Regions from separate parts of the Oceanobacillus sp. FSL K6-3682 genome, predicted to be linked through region 4. Evidence: riboswitches for the same ligand, from Rfam matches in the RefSeq annotation. Region 4 holds a riboswitch; each other region holds the start of a gene.
What was found. Region 4 has a riboswitch for S-adenosylmethionine ahead of MHH51_RS03875 (YezD family protein). Riboswitches for the same ligand answer to the same signal wherever they lie in the genome.
Positions count from the first base shown of each region.

Region 1: linked by a shared signal. The riboswitch ahead of MHH51_RS09030 (5-methyltetrahydropteroyltriglutamate--homocysteine S-methyltransferase) and the one ahead of MHH51_RS03875 (YezD family protein) in region 4 are both predicted to bind S-adenosylmethionine.
Region 2: linked by a shared signal. The riboswitch ahead of MHH51_RS21065 (iron-containing alcohol dehydrogenase family protein) and the one ahead of MHH51_RS03875 (YezD family protein) in region 4 are both predicted to bind S-adenosylmethionine.
Region 3: linked by a shared signal. The riboswitch ahead of metK (methionine adenosyltransferase) and the one ahead of MHH51_RS03875 (YezD family protein) in region 4 are both predicted to bind S-adenosylmethionine.

Region 1 is NZ_CP150263.1:1,781,701-1,785,918, reverse strand. Features, by position in the region: gene MHH51_RS09035 (GNAT family N-acetyltransferase) at 1-299, opposite strand, end outside; gene MHH51_RS09030 (5-methyltetrahydropteroyltriglutamate--homocysteine S-methyltransferase) at 505-1,620, opposite strand; SAM riboswitch class I at 1,716-1,818, opposite strand; gene MHH51_RS09025 (hypothetical protein) at 1,933-2,406, opposite strand; gene MHH51_RS09020 (hypothetical protein) at 2,693-3,058, opposite strand; gene MHH51_RS09015 (type 1 glutamine amidotransferase family protein) at 3,264-3,842, opposite strand.
Region 2 is NZ_CP150263.1:4,341,282-4,345,499, forward strand. Features, by position in the region: gene MHH51_RS21050 (YibE/F family protein) at 1-377, shown strand, start outside; gene MHH51_RS21055 (YibE/F family protein) at 374-1,156, shown strand; gene MHH51_RS21060 (DUF308 domain-containing protein) at 1,458-1,976, shown strand; SAM riboswitch class I at 2,094-2,210, shown strand; gene MHH51_RS21065 (iron-containing alcohol dehydrogenase family protein) at 2,377-3,477, shown strand; gene MHH51_RS21070 (MetQ/NlpA family ABC transporter substrate-binding protein) at 3,501-4,218, shown strand, end outside.
Region 3 is NZ_CP150263.1:3,269,058-3,273,275, forward strand. Features, by position in the region: gene MHH51_RS16245 (hypothetical protein) at 1-111, opposite strand, end outside; gene MHH51_RS16250 (gamma carbonic anhydrase family protein) at 629-1,156, shown strand; gene metK (methionine adenosyltransferase) at 1,220-2,419, opposite strand; SAM riboswitch class I at 2,598-2,703, opposite strand; gene pckA (phosphoenolpyruvate carboxykinase (ATP)) at 2,886-4,218, shown strand, end outside.
Region 4 is NZ_CP150263.1:751,341-755,558, forward strand. Features, by position in the region: gene MHH51_RS03865 (GNAT family N-acetyltransferase) at 1-174, shown strand, start outside; gene MHH51_RS03870 (class I SAM-dependent methyltransferase) at 434-1,180, shown strand; SAM riboswitch class I at 1,529-1,632, shown strand; gene MHH51_RS03875 (YezD family protein) at 1,825-1,980, shown strand; gene ssuE (NADPH-dependent FMN reductase) at 2,176-2,724, shown strand; gene MHH51_RS03885 (O-acetylhomoserine aminocarboxypropyltransferase/cysteine synthase family protein) at 2,780-4,108, shown strand; gene MHH51_RS03890 (hypothetical protein) at 4,125-4,218, shown strand, end outside.

The DNA of each region.
Region 1 (4,218 bases), 1.0 Mb from region 4:
TTTGCCATTTTAACCTTGGCGAAGAATTTTTCATAAAGGACTTTTCCAATATTTTTCTTCCGGTAATCCGGATGGACACCAACAAAATGAATATAGGCTTCATCTAACTCATCCTGGGACAGGAACCCGATTACAAATCCTATAATTTCACTACCTTCTTCTGCAACAAAGCTTGTATTTTTAAAGTGATTAAAAAATAACTTAGGCAGCATACCTGCCATATCACGGCCGCCCCACCAATCATTTATCCTTGGAGCCAAGACATCATAATCAGAGCTTATTAAACTGCGTATCTCCATTTTATACCACCTTATTAAGTTATATTATCCATTTAAAAAGGAATAAAAATAGCCGAATATTCTTATTGTACATTTCTAATATATCAAAAAATTATATTAATGTCTTTCCCTGTTTAAAATAAACGCCGCTATAAACATATGTAGAATGACATTAAAAAGGAGACTCGGAAAGATCCCTCTCCAAATCCCCTTTTTCTAGTAAAATTTATTTCCACACGTCTTCTGCTATTTGAACAACATGGCGGATTTTTCCCCATTGCTGCGCCTCAGTCAGCAAATTCCCTTCTTCTGTGGAAGCAAACCCGCATTGAGGGCTCAAACAAAGCTGATTCAACGGTACATATTCCGCAGCTTCTGCTATTCTTGCTTTAACAGCCTCTGGATCTTCCAGTTCACTGAATTTAGAAGTGATAAGCCCAAGCACAATATACAAATCATCGCGGTTCACATGACGCAGCGGTTCAAATCCGCCCGAACGATCATCATCAAATTCCAGGAAAAGTCCATCAACCTGCAGACCTCCAAAAATGGTTTCTGACATGGCTTCGTAACCGCCGCTTGACATATAGGTAGACTGAAAATTTCCCCGGCAAATATGCATCGTCACCAGCATATCATCCGGTCTGTTTGCAATCGATTCATTAATTGCTCTTGCACATAATTCCGCTGTTTTCTCGGGATCTCTTCCTTTTTCAATCAAAGAGTTTCTCCCCTTTTCTGAGAAAAAGGTTGCCCAGGAAGTATCATCCAGCTGTAAGTAGCGGCAGCCTTCATCATATAATGCCTGAATGGCTCCTTGATAAGCAGTAACCAGGTCATCGATAATTGCTTCATCACTTTCATAAATACCCTTTTCAAAATCCGCCCGGAAAAAGAGCATATTCGGACTTGGAATCGCAAATTTGGCAACAGCATCTCCGGCAATACCATGAAGAAATTTATAATGCTCAAGCATATAATGGTCACTGAAACCAATTTTACCTGTTACTTTAATACCCCGCTTTTTGGTTTCTACTCCCGTAAACTGTAAACCTTGTTCAGCGGTGTAACCTTCTACACCATCTAAGCCTTCCAGAAAATCAAAATGCCACCAGGCACGGCGAAACTCGCCATCTGTCACTGATTGAAGACCGGCTTCCTTCTGCTGCTCTACCAGTTTGATAATTTCCTCATCTTCAATCTGCCGCAATTGTTCAGGACTGATTTCTCCTTTTGCTTTTTGCGCGCGAGCTTCCTTTAAACGCTGGGGACGGAGAAAGCTCCCTACATGATCTGCTCTGAACGGAGCTCGTGTATTTTTTGTTTCTGTTGATATTGTCATCGAATACCCCTTCCTCTCTACCTGCTATCTTCATTCTATAATCCAATTAAAAAACCCCTTCTGAAAATAGAAGAGGTTTGGTATAGTAAAATCTCTTCTTATCTTCAAGCAAAAATGCTTCTGGAATTAGCACAGTACAAATTAGTGTCTGCTGCTAAGGCTTCAACGGGCCAGTCCCTCCACCTTTCTGGATAAGAATATATGGAATTATACGAATAATTACAGATTACTTTACATGGAAGCGTTGGATTCGTCAAGGGTAATCCCAAAATATAGGGATCCTGCTGCAATTGATTTAAAATCAAGATAGTGTCAGCTTTTTTTATCAGAAAAAATTTTATAATCTTCGCTGATAACAAAAGCAGACAAATACAAGCAGAAGAATAAAATGGCTGTTCCTTCCCATGATATATTAATTCTCGTAAATAGAGGCTCAATAAAGCTTTTATAAAAAATAACACTACATAGCAGCTGCACCATATAACTCAGAAACATTACCTTCTTCGTTTCTTTCATCTTTGCCAATTTAAGAATAAACTGATATAACAGATTAAAAATTATTCCTACAAGATAAGAAAGAAAAAGCAAGCCGCCAAAATAAAGAATATTAATGAAAATATTATCAAAGAATCGTATTTCAATAAGATTCCAGCCTGCTAAGATATTTGATAAGCCATATATTATCATAATGGGGATGGCCACAATAACTGCTGCACTAACAATTACGAGGCCGGCAAGAAGCAGATTAGCAATAAGGTTGGAATAGTCTATTTTTTTCTTGTTCAAAATTTATAGGACCGCCTTCCTTTGTATAAACCTTTACTATATATAAGTTTCTAAAAAAATATTTTAATCGTTCCAAATGAGGCTACTTACAATTGTATCATAAATGAAGTACAATACAGTTGTTCGTTACTCTACTACAGGATTATTATGCAGGAATACTCTTTAATTGTTCTACAACAAAAAACCACAGCACTATCTAATATTAGATACACTAATGGTTTGAAATAATCTATGATTTATTTATTATTCTATCAAACAATAAATTTACTTTATTTGGAAAATATGTTCACTTAGCTTTCTTCAAAATATTCACGTCTGCCCTGGTAGATAATAATTCTGTTGATAAAACATCTAATTTAGAATCTACTTTGTCTACCTTTTCTTCTAATGAAGTAACCCTTGAATCCAGTCTGTCTACTTTTTCTTCTAATGAAATAACCCTTGAATCCAGTTTATCTACTTTTTCTTCCAGTGAAGTGACCCTTAGATCCAGTTTGTCAACCTTTTCTTCCAGCGAAATAACTCTTGAATCTAGATTATCTACCTTCCCTTCCAGTGAAGTGACTTTTGAACCCAGATTATCTACTTTTTGTATTAATTCCTTTATAGCTAGCATTAAAGCTTCATTTGTCACTTTTACTTCTTTACTCATGCAAAATCGCTCCTTCACCGCTTAAATACGATATTTTTATTATACAATATGTGCTGTTTTTTTTCATCCCCTCTCCTGGAAATTTTATATTAAAAAGGCTTCTATCAAAAAGGAAAAGAAGACTTTTAATAAATAATTTAAAATGAACATACTTGCTCTGTTGCGACCAAAACCTGCTTTTGAAAATAAAACCTTCAGATCAACCTCAACTTGTATAAAACCCTTTTTTAAACATTTGATACCATTCTTTCAATTCAGCCTGCTCCATAATCTCAAAGTATTTTAGAATTTCTCTCGCAAACTCAACTGCAGCTGTTCCGTTAGCGGTAATAAATCCCTTTGTTGAAACGGCCTGTTTTTCGATGAAATGCTCTTTGCCTTTGTAACCCGGGGCACCTTTTATTAAATGAGCAGCTGAATTTCCGGTATGTTTGATATGGTCTAAATATCCTTTGTCTGCCAGGAATGTGCAAGCATCACATATTGCTGCAACCGGGATTTTCTTTTCTACGCACATATCTACTACTGATTTAACAACTTCATTTTGCGGTTTCGCCCAGGTTGTACCTCCAACCATAATAAGCATATGAAAATTTTCGGGTATTTCATTGATTGTGTAGTCTGGAATAACAGTAAATCCGCCCATTGATTTGACCGGATTCTTGCTAAGGGATAATGTTTTTACAGCATATCCGGTTTTCGGGTTATTTAATTCGGAGCAAATATAAGATCCCTCCCAATCTGCATAATTCTCTGGCAGAAAAATCAAAATTTCTTTTTTCATAGGTTTACACTCCTTTTTGATAAGTTTACTTTATCTTTTTTTATTATGGCTAATTCAACTGTCTTCCATTGTTCATCTATCTCAGTAAAAATATATTTATCATTTCGAATATTCCGCCATTAAATATTATAAAATCCTTAATCTAGAGTAAACATAAATATTTGGGCAACGATAACTTTTCTAAACAGATATTATAGCGTATCGTTTCATTTTGGTTCATCGTAAATCAAAACTTTCAACCTTATATCAAGGTTACCAAACAAACGTTCCTAACACAAGTTATTTTTCTAATAGTTTATTCTATATTAAATACTGTTTTTCCATATCAAAATGTCAAAGTAAGTGAAGATGGAGTTACTACTTTAAAATAACGCTC
Region 2 (4,218 bases), 1.3 Mb from region 4:
TCTTTATGGCAGGACTTTTGATTGGCTCATTAGGAGCCGTCATGGATGTTGCTATTACCTTGTCTGCTTCCATGTTTGAAATGTATGAGAAAAATAATCATATTAGCCTAGAAACATTAAAAAAAGCCGGATATGAAATAGGCAAGGATATTATGGGTACAATGACAAATATTCTATTTTTTGCCTATGTCAGCGGATCGATTCCAATGCTGTTAATTTATTTTAAAAATGCAGCTCCATTCGGTTTTACTGTATCCATGAACCTTTCTCTTGAATTAGCACGTGCTTTAGTTGGCGGAATTGGTATTGTCCTGACTATTCCTATTGCTGTGTATATATCTATTTTCTTCATCCGCAGAAAGCAGGCGAAATTATGAATGTACTCGTATTACTGGCAATCGTATTATTTGCACTAATGGCTTGGGTTGGCGGAATGAAGGGTGTTCGGTCCTTTATCGCACTCTTTATTAACTTTCTCATTGTTCTGATGGCTGTTTTCGTCATGAATGACCCGTCCGGAAATCCGATTATTATTGCGCTTATCGCGGTCGGCTTTATCAGCGCGGTCAGCCTCTTCTTCATTAATCAGGTAAATAATAAAACAATGCTTGCTTTTTTAGCGACGATTGCAACGACGGTTATCTTAATCTTTTTCATTATTATTCTGACCGAACAATCCATGATTTACGGACTCGGAGAAGAAGAGTCTGGCGAAATAACCACGTTCAATGTGCATATCGGTCTTAATTTTGTTCAAATTGCTACAGCAGTTATTCTGATGAGTACCATTGGAGCAATTGTGGATACGGCCATTTCCATTACCTCTCCAATGCGTGAAATTTATGAGCAGAATCCGGAGATTTCCAGAAAAGATTTATTTTTAGCGGGTATCCGGATCGGCCGAGATATCTTAGGGACAAGTACAAATACATTGTTCTTTGCCTTTTTCGGAGGCTATATGGGGCTGTTAATCTGGTTTAAGGATTTGGATTACTCGGTAGGCGATATTATGAATGCGAAAGTGTTTAATGATGAATTGCTGACAATCTTTATTTCCGGTGTCGGAATCGCCCTGGTTATTCCAATTGCCGCTCTGATGAGTGCGTATTATTTGAAGAGAAAAAAGAAGGATATCGTGTTAGAGGATAATGAATAAACAAAAATATAATCTAGTTATAAGAGAGCCTAGCCGCTGCAAAATCAGTGTCTGGGCTTTCTTATATATTTTATATTATAAAAATTGAATTATCCTTCTTGAAAGAAAACTTTCAAAGTCTCTCACTCAAAAGTACCGAAAATCACTACCATTGCCAGAAAATTCATTATGAACAGCAACACTAATCCAGTTTAGGTTACATACGTTTTTTTGTTTAAATGTAAATATTAAATCTATTTATATAGTAAAAACATGATTTTTACATTAGAATAAAAAAAAGACATAAGGGAGGCCAAACTAAATGATTAAAGACTTCAAAGAAAACTTTCAACGTCATGCGATACTCCGTGCAGTTATATTTATATTCATCGGTGCAGCTATTTTTATTAATCCAAATGGATTCTTGCATTTTGTGGGTTATTTGATTGCAGGGTATCTAACTTTACTAGGTGTTATTAAAATATATCAAAGCTACAAATTAAAACAACAGACCGGCACTTATGATATAGGTTTAGCAGGCGGCATTCTTTTAATTGTATTGGCTGCTGTCTTCATTTACTTTGCACCAACACTTTTCTCGATTTTACCGTTTTTATTAGGTTTAGCGATTATCATCAATGGACTAATGCAACTGATTGTAGCCTTGAATATAAAAAGTACTGGCTGGACTATTTTTTGTATTCTCCTCATGGTTGGAGGAGCTGTTCTTGTTTTTAACCCTTTCAAAAGCACGCTTATACTATTTCAAACCTTTGGCGTCATTCTGACATGTATAGGAATCTCTGAAATTGTGGGACATTTTCAAAATAGAAGAAAATAATAGATATTAAAGATGTAACTTATTATTTCTGCTTATATATCTATATTTAGCACTCTTTCTAAAGCCATTGACTTTTCATATATTTCATATTAAGATATAACAACAGTTACATAAGAACTCTTATTGAGAGTGGCGGAGGGACTGGCCCGACGAAGCCCGGCAACCTTTCTAGAATTCGTTCTAAAAAAGGTGCTAAATCCTGCAAAGCGCATTATGCGCTTTGGAAAATAAGAGAGGACGTTTAGTAAATAAACTTTTTCAACCTCTCTAGAGCAAATAGAGAGGTTTTTTATGTAACATTTAAAGAGGTTGTTCAAAAAGTCCAATAAATATAATACGGTGAATTTCTCCGTACTTTTTGAATTCTATTTAAAGTTATTTTAAAAGGGGACATCTTATCATGCAAATAGCTACTATAAAGGGCTCACCAGGCCATTATCAAATTGGTGAAGGTGCTCTGAAACACCTTGCAGAAAACTTGAATGATCTGCATGTGGAACGAATTGCAGTCGTTACCGGCAGAACTGCCTGGGAAAAGGCAAAACCATATCTTTCAGCTGCAATTACAGATAACATAAAAGAGAAAGATATACATTTTGCAGATGGGCATTGTACTGTCGAACGAACCAGCAGACTTGCAAAGATTTATCAGGAACAACAGGTTGATGCTGTCATTGGTATTGGCGGCGGAACAGCTTTAGACATAGCGAAAGCATCCGCTATAAATGCACAAATAAAAAGCATCTTAATCCCAACCATTGCAGCAACTTGTGCAGCATGGACCCCGTTAAGTGTCTTTTATCAGGAAGACGGAGCGCATTCTCATTATACAGAATTTCCTGAGACCAATACATTGGTCATAGTAGAACCGGCAATTATCGCAGAAGCTCCTGTAAAATATTTAAAAGCAGGGATTGGCGATACGTTGGCAAAATTCTATGAAGCCCGTTCTTTAGTGGAAGCCTTCTATCCTGCTGGTACACTTCCAGTCTGGCTGCAAATTTCTCAGTTCGCAGCCCGTTCCTGCAAAGATATTTTGCTTGCTGACAGTAAAGCAGCAATTAAAGCTTGTGAAAATAATCAGGTGACAGATGCACTCATTCGCGTTATTGAAGCCATTATTGCAACAGGTGGTATGGTTGGAGGCTTTGGCGGGAAAGCTGGACGTATTGCCGGTGCACATTCTATTCATAATGGTTTAACAGCAGCACCGCAAATCGCTGATTCCCTTCATGGGGAAATCGTATCCTACGGTATTTTAGCTCAACTTGTCATAGAACAGGATATTGAAGAGCTTCATATGCTCTTGAATTATTATGAAGCATGGGGCTTTCCAACAAGCTTGGCAGACTTCTCCATACAGACAGATGATCAGGAGCTGTTGGAAGCTATTGCGAAGAAGGTTACCCGTGAAGAGGAATCTATTCATTTGATGAAGAAAGAAATCAATGCAGATAAAGTTATTAGTGCATTCTTACAACTTGAAGACTATTCAAAATAAAAATGAAAGTAGGAAGATCTATCATGAAGAAATATTTACTTAGTATTACAGCTTTATTACTCGTTTTCCTTGCTGCCTGCGGCGGAGATGACGAAAGCGGCAGTGAATCAGACTTACTTGAGGATGGTGTACTGACAGTCGGTGTAACAGCCGGGCCGCATGAAGAAATTGTTGAAAAAATAGCTGAAATTGCAGCTGAAGATGATTTAGAGATTAAAACGGTTGTGTTTAGCGATTATGTCATGCCGAATGTTTCTTTAGACGAAGGTGATATTGACATCAGCAGCTTCCAAACAGAACCTTTTATGGACAGTATGGTTGAAGAAAGAGGCTTAGATATTGTTAAAGTAGCAGATACTGTAACTTTCCCGATGGGGGTTTATTCTGAATCTGTTGATTCGCTTGAAGATATTCCAGACGGTGCAACATTAGGTCTTCCTGGAGACCCTACCAACAGCGGACGTGCTTTATTATTATTTGAACAAGCTGGACTTATCAAATTAGAAGAAGGTTTAGGTGTTAACGCAACAGTAAATGATGTTGTTGAAAATCCAAAAAATCTTGAGCTGCTTGAGTTAGATTCTGCGCAAATACCAAGGCAGCTTGGTGAAGTAGATGCAGCGGCAATTAATTCCAATTTTGCAATTGAAGCTGACCTTTCCCCTAAAGATGATTCTATCTTTATTGAGCAAGACTCTACCTTTGTTAACTTAATTGCAACCCGCACAGAAAATAAGGATG
Region 3 (4,218 bases), 2.3 Mb from region 4:
TAACAAAATAATATAACTGTACGTTGTTACGCGCAGCCATTTTTGTTCATCACTAATCAGTATATAAACACCAATAAAAAATAAAATTCCTATGACAATTTGAATTAACATGAAAGTACAACCCCATTTTTTACCGATAAATCAGTTTTCTCTCTGACAGGCCAAAAGTTCATTTTCAAAGAAATACTTTTACTTTAAATGTTCGCCTGTTTGAATAATATTTTAATCATTGATAGATTAGACCGATTTATACAATTACTTGTCCCAGTAATAACTGAAACAACTGCCGGTTTCCCCATCTCCAAGATTACGAATGGAATAAACCAAGATAGCATTTATCTATTTATTTATCACTATCGTTATGTAACCAGCTTATTTATTCTACCATAAAAATATTCGTATCTGTAGAGGTTATACAGAAATAAATATACATTCAAACTTATTATTCATAAGAAATAAGCGGTTTAGAATATATGCCTATAACTTAAAAAATCGTTTTAAAATGGTGTAAATATAAATGATTACCCTTTCCATAAACAGCTGAAAATCATCTGTTTTTCAGACTTCTTTCCAGAAAATATTTCCTCTGATATACTTTAATCATTATAAATTAATTGGAGGAATACAGATGATTGAATCTTATAAAGGAATCTCTCCATCTATTGATCCTGCTGCATTCATTGCAAAAAATGCTGTGATTAATGGTGATGTAACAATTGAAGAAGAAGCAAGTATTTGGTTTCATACTGTTATCCGGGGAGATGTCGCCCCTACAAAAATTGGTAAACGGACAAATATACAGGATCTTTCTATGCTGCATCAAAGTCCAAATATGCCGTTAATACTTGAACATGATGTAACAGTAGGTCATCAGGTGACCTTGCATTCAGCAACTATACGCCATCATGCACTTATCGGTATGGGTTCCATTATTTTGGATGGTGCAGAAATTGGAGAGCATGCATTTGTCGGTGCCGGGAGTCTGGTGCCTCCAGGGAAGAAAATACCTCCTAGAACCTTAGCAATGGGCAGGCCTGCTAAGGTAGTCCGTGAATTAACGGATAAGGATTATGAAGAAATGGAACGTATCCGCAAATCCTACGTGGAAAAAGGACAGTATTATTTAAGAGAAACATCAATGGGGATGGATAAATAGCATCACTACCATCTTGATTGCATGTAAAAAATGTCAGGCATCCTCAGATACCTGACATTTTTTTTATTTAGCAGTTAAAGCTTTTAATTCTTCCACTTTATCTGTTTTTTCCCACGGGAATGTAATATCTGTGCGGCCAAAATGACCATAAGCAGCGGTATTTTTAAAGATTGGTCTTCTCAAATCCAGCATACGGATAATACCTGCTGGACGCAAATCGAATAACTCGCGCACTGCTTCCACTAATTTTTCTTCACTGACGAGCCCTGTGCCAAATGTATTAATCGAAATAGAGACCGGCTGTGCTACACCAATAGCATAGGCTAATTGAACTTCACAGGAATCAGCCAGACCTGCAGCAACGATATTTTTAGCAACATAGCGTGCAGCATAAGCAGCAGAACGGTCCACTTTCGTTGCATCTTTCCCGCTAAAGGCTCCACCGCCATGTCTTGCATAGCCTCCATATGTGTCAACAATGATTTTTCTTCCTGTTAAGCCGACATCCCCTTGTGGTCCGCCTAATACAAAACGGCCAGTCGGATTAATGAAGTATTTTGTCTTATCATCCAGTAATTCACCTGGTACAACAGCTTCTACAACATGTTTAATAATATCCGCTTCTATTTGTTCATTTGTTATATCTGGATGATGCTGTGTAGAAACAACAATAGTATCTACACGTAACGGCTGATCATTTTCATCATACTCCACCGTTACCTGAGTCTTTCCATCAGGACGCAGGTAATCCACAATTTTCTCTTTACGGACATCTGCTAATCTTCTGGATAAACGATGAGCCAAAGAGATTGGCAGAGGCATAAGCTCTTCTGTTTCATTGCAGGCAAATCCAAACATCAAGCCCTGGTCTCCAGCTCCTATTGCTTCAATTTCCTCTTCAATTTCCTGTCCCTGCCTTGCTTCTAACGCTATATCCACACCTCCAGCAATATCAGGAGACTGCTCATCAATAGCAGTTAACACTGCACAAGTTTCAGAATCAAAACCATATTTTGCTCGGGTGTATCCAATATTCTTTACTGTTTCACGTACAATTGCAGGAATATCTACATACGTACTTGTAGAAATCTCTCCGGCAACTAAAACAATTCCAGTTGTAACAGTTGTTTCACACGCTACTCTCGCATTTGGATCCTTCGAAAGAATCTCATCCAGAATAGCATCAGAAATTTGGTCAGACATCTTATCCGGATGCCCTTCAGTAACTGACTCAGAAGTAAATAAACGACGATTTGCAGCCATAAGGCTAACTCCCCTTTTCCTTGTATGTTACGGAACTCTGTTTCAATGTAAATCTATCATTCCACCCAATGTGGTTTCATTTTTTATGCAAACTTTTAATATATTTAAAAAGTCTCCTAAAAACAAAAAAACCTCTCCTTCAAAATACATGAGGAAAGGGAAACATATTGGCCTTTCGCTCTTATTGTTCAAGGAATGATCCTTGCATCAGGTTAGCACCTTTCACATTATGTGAGGTTGCTGGGCTTCATCGGGTCTGTCCCTCCACCATCTCTGAATAAGAGTATCCGTTCAATAATTAGATTAACGAAACAAGCCTCTCCTGTCAACCCAATTACCCTATGTAGCATAAAAAATATTTTTTCATAAAGTAGTATGGACTATTATATTTAATGTGTTATACTAATAAACATATTTTAAGGATAAAATGAATTCTATACCATTAAAAGGAGTGAATAATTGTCTTATGAAAATATTGCGGAGAAGTATTCTGGAGGAGTTCACTTCAACAAATATTTACAGCAACTATTCTGTAGGCCAACTTATTGAAAAAATTATCAATCGTGATGAAGCGAAATTGACAGCTACTGGTGCTATCCGTGCTACCACTGGAAAATATACAGGACGTTCTCCAGAAGATAAATTTATTGTAAAAGATGCCTTATCAGCAGATAAAGTAGACTGGGGAAATGTCAATCAGCCAATTGATGAGGATACCTTCAATCAGCTGCTTGACAAAGTGATTGCATATTTAGATAACAAAGAAGAAATTTTTCATCTCCAGGCCTATGCCGGTGCAGATGAAAAGTATAAACTGCCTATTCAAGTTATTAATGAATATGCTTGGCACAATTTATTTGCAAGACAATTATTTATTCCTATTGAAAAAGAGATGGAGCAATTGCACGAAGCTGATTTTACAGTAATCTCTGCTCCCGGTTTCAAAGCCAATCCTGAAGCAGACGGTACAAATTCAGAAGCATTTGTTTTAATTTCTTTTGAACAGCGCATTGTACTTATTGGAGGAACAGAATATGCAGGAGAGATAAAAAAATCAATCTTCTCTGTAGTTAATTTCCTTCTGCCTGAGCAAGATGTCCTGTCCATGCATTGCTCCTCCAATGTAGGAGAAGAAGGCGATGTAGCTTTATTTTTCGGATTATCCGGAACTGGAAAAACTACACTCTCAGCAGATGTTGACAGACGATTAATCGGAGATGACGAACATGGCTGGAGTGAAGATGGCGTATTCAATATTGAAGGTGGCTGCTATGCAAAATGCATCAATTTATCGGCAGAAAAAGAGCCGCAAATTTTTGATGCTATCCGCTATGGATCTGTTTTAGAAAATGTAGTATTAGATGAAGATACGCGGGTCCCTGACTATGATGATACTTCTTTAACCGAAAACACACGTGCTGCTTACCCATTAGAAAATATTGATAATAGCCTAGAGCCTAGTGTCGCTGGACATCCAAATACCATTATATTCTTGACAGCGGATGCATCAGGAACCTTACCGCCAATCAGTAAACTGACAAAAGAACAGGCAATGTATCATTTCCTGAGTGGATACACCAGTAAGCTGGCTGGAACAGAACGTGGTGTGACAAAGCCTGTTGCAACATTCTCAGCATGCTTCGGTTCTCCATTTTTACCGTTAAATCCGTCAGTATATGCAGAAATGCTTGGAGAAAAAATTGATAAATTTAATGCCAATGTATTTCTTATTAACACAGGCTGGACTGGTGGTGCTTACGGGGTTGGAAACAGAATGAAGCTCTCCTATACCCGGGCAA
Region 4 (4,218 bases):
CTCGGAAAACCGATTGTCGAATGGATGGAAGCTTATACAAAAACGCAGGGAATGCGCCGGATTCGTTTAGACTGTGTGGAAAGCAATAAAAAACTTAATCAAATTTATAGGGGTTTTGGCTATGATTATAAAGGAACCAATCATGACCATTGCAGGTATGAAAAAATTTTATAATTTGTGATAGCTGCTCTTTATCCTCTATATAATCATCTTCAGTGATTCGATTTAAATTATCTTCAAAAGGATTTTTTCAAGATATTAATTCTGACGGTATACCTTATCATATTTTAAATTTGAATAAGGTTGCTGTCAGGAACTACATAGTTTTGCCAATAACAAGCATGTTTTCAATAGATATGCTTTTTTATGTTTTAAAGGGTCTATTTGAACATGAATTTAGAGTAGCACTATATGTTGGAGAGGAAGTAAAGCAATGAAACAAAATAAATACGATGATAATCATTTTTTTCAAGCATACTCAGAAATGGACCGGTCTAAGAAAGGGCTGGAAGCAGCCGGAGAGTGGCATATATTAAAAGAAATGCTGCCAGACTTCAAAGGGAAAAATGTTTTAGATTTAGGCTGCGGATTTGGCTGGCACAGCCGCTATGCCAGAGAACAGGGAGCAGAATCTGTAATAGGAACTGATATATCTGAACGAATGCTCACACATGCAAAAGAACTGACCAATGATCCCGGTATTACGTATCTGCATCAGGCTATCGAGGATGTGGATTTCCTTGAAGAATCTATGGATATTGTTATCAGTTCACTCGCGCTTCATTATATCGAATCATTTGATAGTGTTTGTGAAAAGGTATATGCGATTTTAAAGCCGGGTGGAAGCTTTGTCTTTTCTGTAGAGCATCCTATTTTTACCGCAAGAAAAGAACAGGACTGGATTTATGATAAAACGGGTAAGGAGCCTTTACATTGGCCAGTGGATAATTACCAGATAGAAGGGAAACGGGAAGCGTCCTTTTTAAATGAAACGGTGACAAAGTATCATCGTACTGTGTCTACATTTATGAATGGTTTATCGCAGGCTGGATTTGAGATCTTGCGAGTGGAAGAATCCGTGCCTTCTGAGGAGATGCTTAAGAAGATACCTGAAATGAAGCATGAATTGCGCCGGCCGATGTTTTTAATGATTGCAGCAGAGAAAAAGGAGAAAAGCTAGAAAGCACTTTTGGCTTTTACTTAATGGAAAATGACAGTAAAGAAGTTACGGTGAGGCTCTTTTGGAAAAGTTATTTTAAATCTATTAAATAATAATGAAAGACTGGTCTACTATAGGTCAATGCTTAGAATAATATCTTAGCATTGGCCTATTTTAATGCAGGGGAAATTAAATTAATCTTTAAGCAAGGACTTTTCTATCTATAAAGTGGGGAAGATATTGGTGCACTTCCTTAGCTGCACTGCAGGCAGCCATAACATTAAAAATTTCAAAAGTTTAAAAATAAGGATTGACATTCCCAAAAATAGTATGTAAACTAATAAACACAATTAAACCACTCGGAATAATATCTTATCTAGAGAGGCGGAGGGACTGGCCCGAAGAAGCCTCGGCAACAGACTTACGCAAGTACTGTGCCAATTCCTGCAAGTGTTTAGCTTGATAGATAAGAAGAGTAAGTGAACCATATTGTTTCAACCCTTTTCTTATTTAGAGGTGGGATTTTTGTTTTTTTAATTGCTGATTGGGCTACCAAAGGCATGTGTGTTTGAGCTCATGATTTGAGAGATTTCGCAATGTGGAAAACAGAAGTTTAATGAATTTATTTATTTTTCATGACATTTCTTAAATAGGGGGGAGCTGGCTTGGGAAAGATTGATGATGTAAAATTGAACCATATTTTAAAAGCATTGAAAGAACTGGAATATGGTTCAGTAGTTATTACCGTGCATGACGGAAAAATTACGCAAATAGATACGACCGAGAAGAAGCGTTTTTCCTTAGTGAAAAATCATTCTTAAAAAATTAATATTATGTATGCCCATTAGACAACTAAAGGCATCTTCCATTTTGATAATATATGTTATCGGATGAAAGATGCCTTTTTATTTTTATAAAACTGTTTAAGGGTGTTCCTGTAAAAGTACCATGAAGTTCAGGTTTCTAAAATTATACTAAATACGAATATACAAAAATGAATGGAAAGGATGAAATAGATGAGTGAGATTGTCGTACTATCAGGAAGTCCCTCTGAAGTATCCCGTTCAAATGCAGTTTTAAGGTATATCGGATCCACACTTGAGGAAAAGGGTTTTTCAGTAACACATATATCTGTCAGAGATGTACCCCAGGACGTATTATTTAATGGGGAATTTAACAGTCTTGTTATTCAAAGAATAACTTCTCTTATCAAAGAAGCAAAAGGAGTTATCGTTGGAACACCTGTTTATAAATCTTCTTATTCCGGGATTTTAAAGGCTTTAGTAGACTTATTGCCGCAGGATGTATTGGAGGATAAGACGGTCTTGCCATTAATGACAGGAGGGAGCTCCTCTCACTTACTGGCGATGGAATATACATTAAAACCGTTGCTGGCTTCTTTAAAGGGAATGAATTTAAAAGGTGTGTATTTTGTTGATAGTCAGATTGATAAAAGAAATACTGCTAATCCTATTGTACACACAAATGCGCTGGAGCGATTAACGAAGCAGGTAGAGTATTTTACAAAATCAATTAGTAAAAAACAGATGAAAATCTTACTATAAAAATATTTTTAAAAATTATGAATTATAGGATGTGTAAACAGAAAGGAGAAGAGCAATGAGTTTTGAAGAGCAAGATACACCGAATTTTAATACAGTTGCACAGCATGGAGGCCAGGAATCAGATTCATTAACGCATGCAAGGGCAGTGCCGATTTACCAGACAACATCTTATGAGTTTGAAAGTCCGGATCATGCTGCTTCTCTTTTTCAGATGCAGAAAGAAGGATATATCTATTCTCGTAACGCGAATCCAACCAATCGTGTTTTAGAAAAAAGATTAGCCGGTTTAGAAGGCGGGGTTGATGCCTTTGCTGTTTCTTCCGGACAATCCGCCATCACAATAGCTTTATTAACACTTGCCAAAGCAGGGGAGGAGATTGTAACAACAAATGCATTATACGGTGGAACATATAATCTTTTCTCAGAAACATTTTCACGCTTTGGAGTAAAGGCTCGTTTTGTAGATGGCACAGATATTGAGGAAGTAAGAGGTGCAATAAATGAAAAGACAAAAGCTGTTTTTACAGAGTCAATCGGTAATCCGGGCTTACAGATTGCTGATATAAAAGCACTTAGCAAGGCTGCTCATGACCATGGCATTCCACTAGTTGTTGATGCCACTTTCACTACGCCATACTTACAAAAGCCAATCGATTACGGAGCAGATATTGTCATTCATTCTGTCACGAAATTTATTGGCGGAAACGGAACAGCGATTGGCGGAATTATAATTGATGCCGGAAGCTTTGATTGGGGTAATGGAAACTTCCCTGAATTTACAACTCCAAACAGAGCTTTAAATAATCAATCGTATGTTGAACTGCCCAGCGCAAGTCCGTTTATTGCGAAGGCCCGCTTTGAACTCGGGCATAACCTTGGGACGGCGTTATCCCCTTTTCATGGCTGGTTATTTATTCAGGGATTACAGTCATTATCTGTTCGAATGAGACAGCATGTTGAAAATGCTCAGGAGGTTGCTGAATATTTAGCGAATCATCATCTCATTGCATGGGTGAATTATCCAACGTTAGAAGGGGATTCACAGTATGAACTTGCGAAAATCTATTTGCCAAAAGGGGCAGGATCTATTTTTACATTTGGAGTAATAGGTGGATATGAATCTGCGAAAATCTTTATCAACTCTGTGAAATTACTTTCTCATGTGGCGAACGTTGGTGATTCCAAAACACTTGTAATTCATCCGGCGAGTACAACACATGCAAGGTTATCACCTGAAGAAAAGCTCACAGCAGGAGTTGAAGAAGAACAAATTCGATTATCAATAGGGCTGGAAGATGTTGAGGATATCAAAGCGGATATCGACCAAGCATTACAGAAAAGCGTTGAAGCCAGTTTCGTAGAGGAAGTAAATCCATTTAATTAAACAAGGAGAGGAAAACATGCTTATTGCTGTTGTACTAAACGAAATAAAATTAATTGTACCCATTGTTGAAGGGGAAACGATCCGTATCTTTGACTCTGAGAAAAGCACAT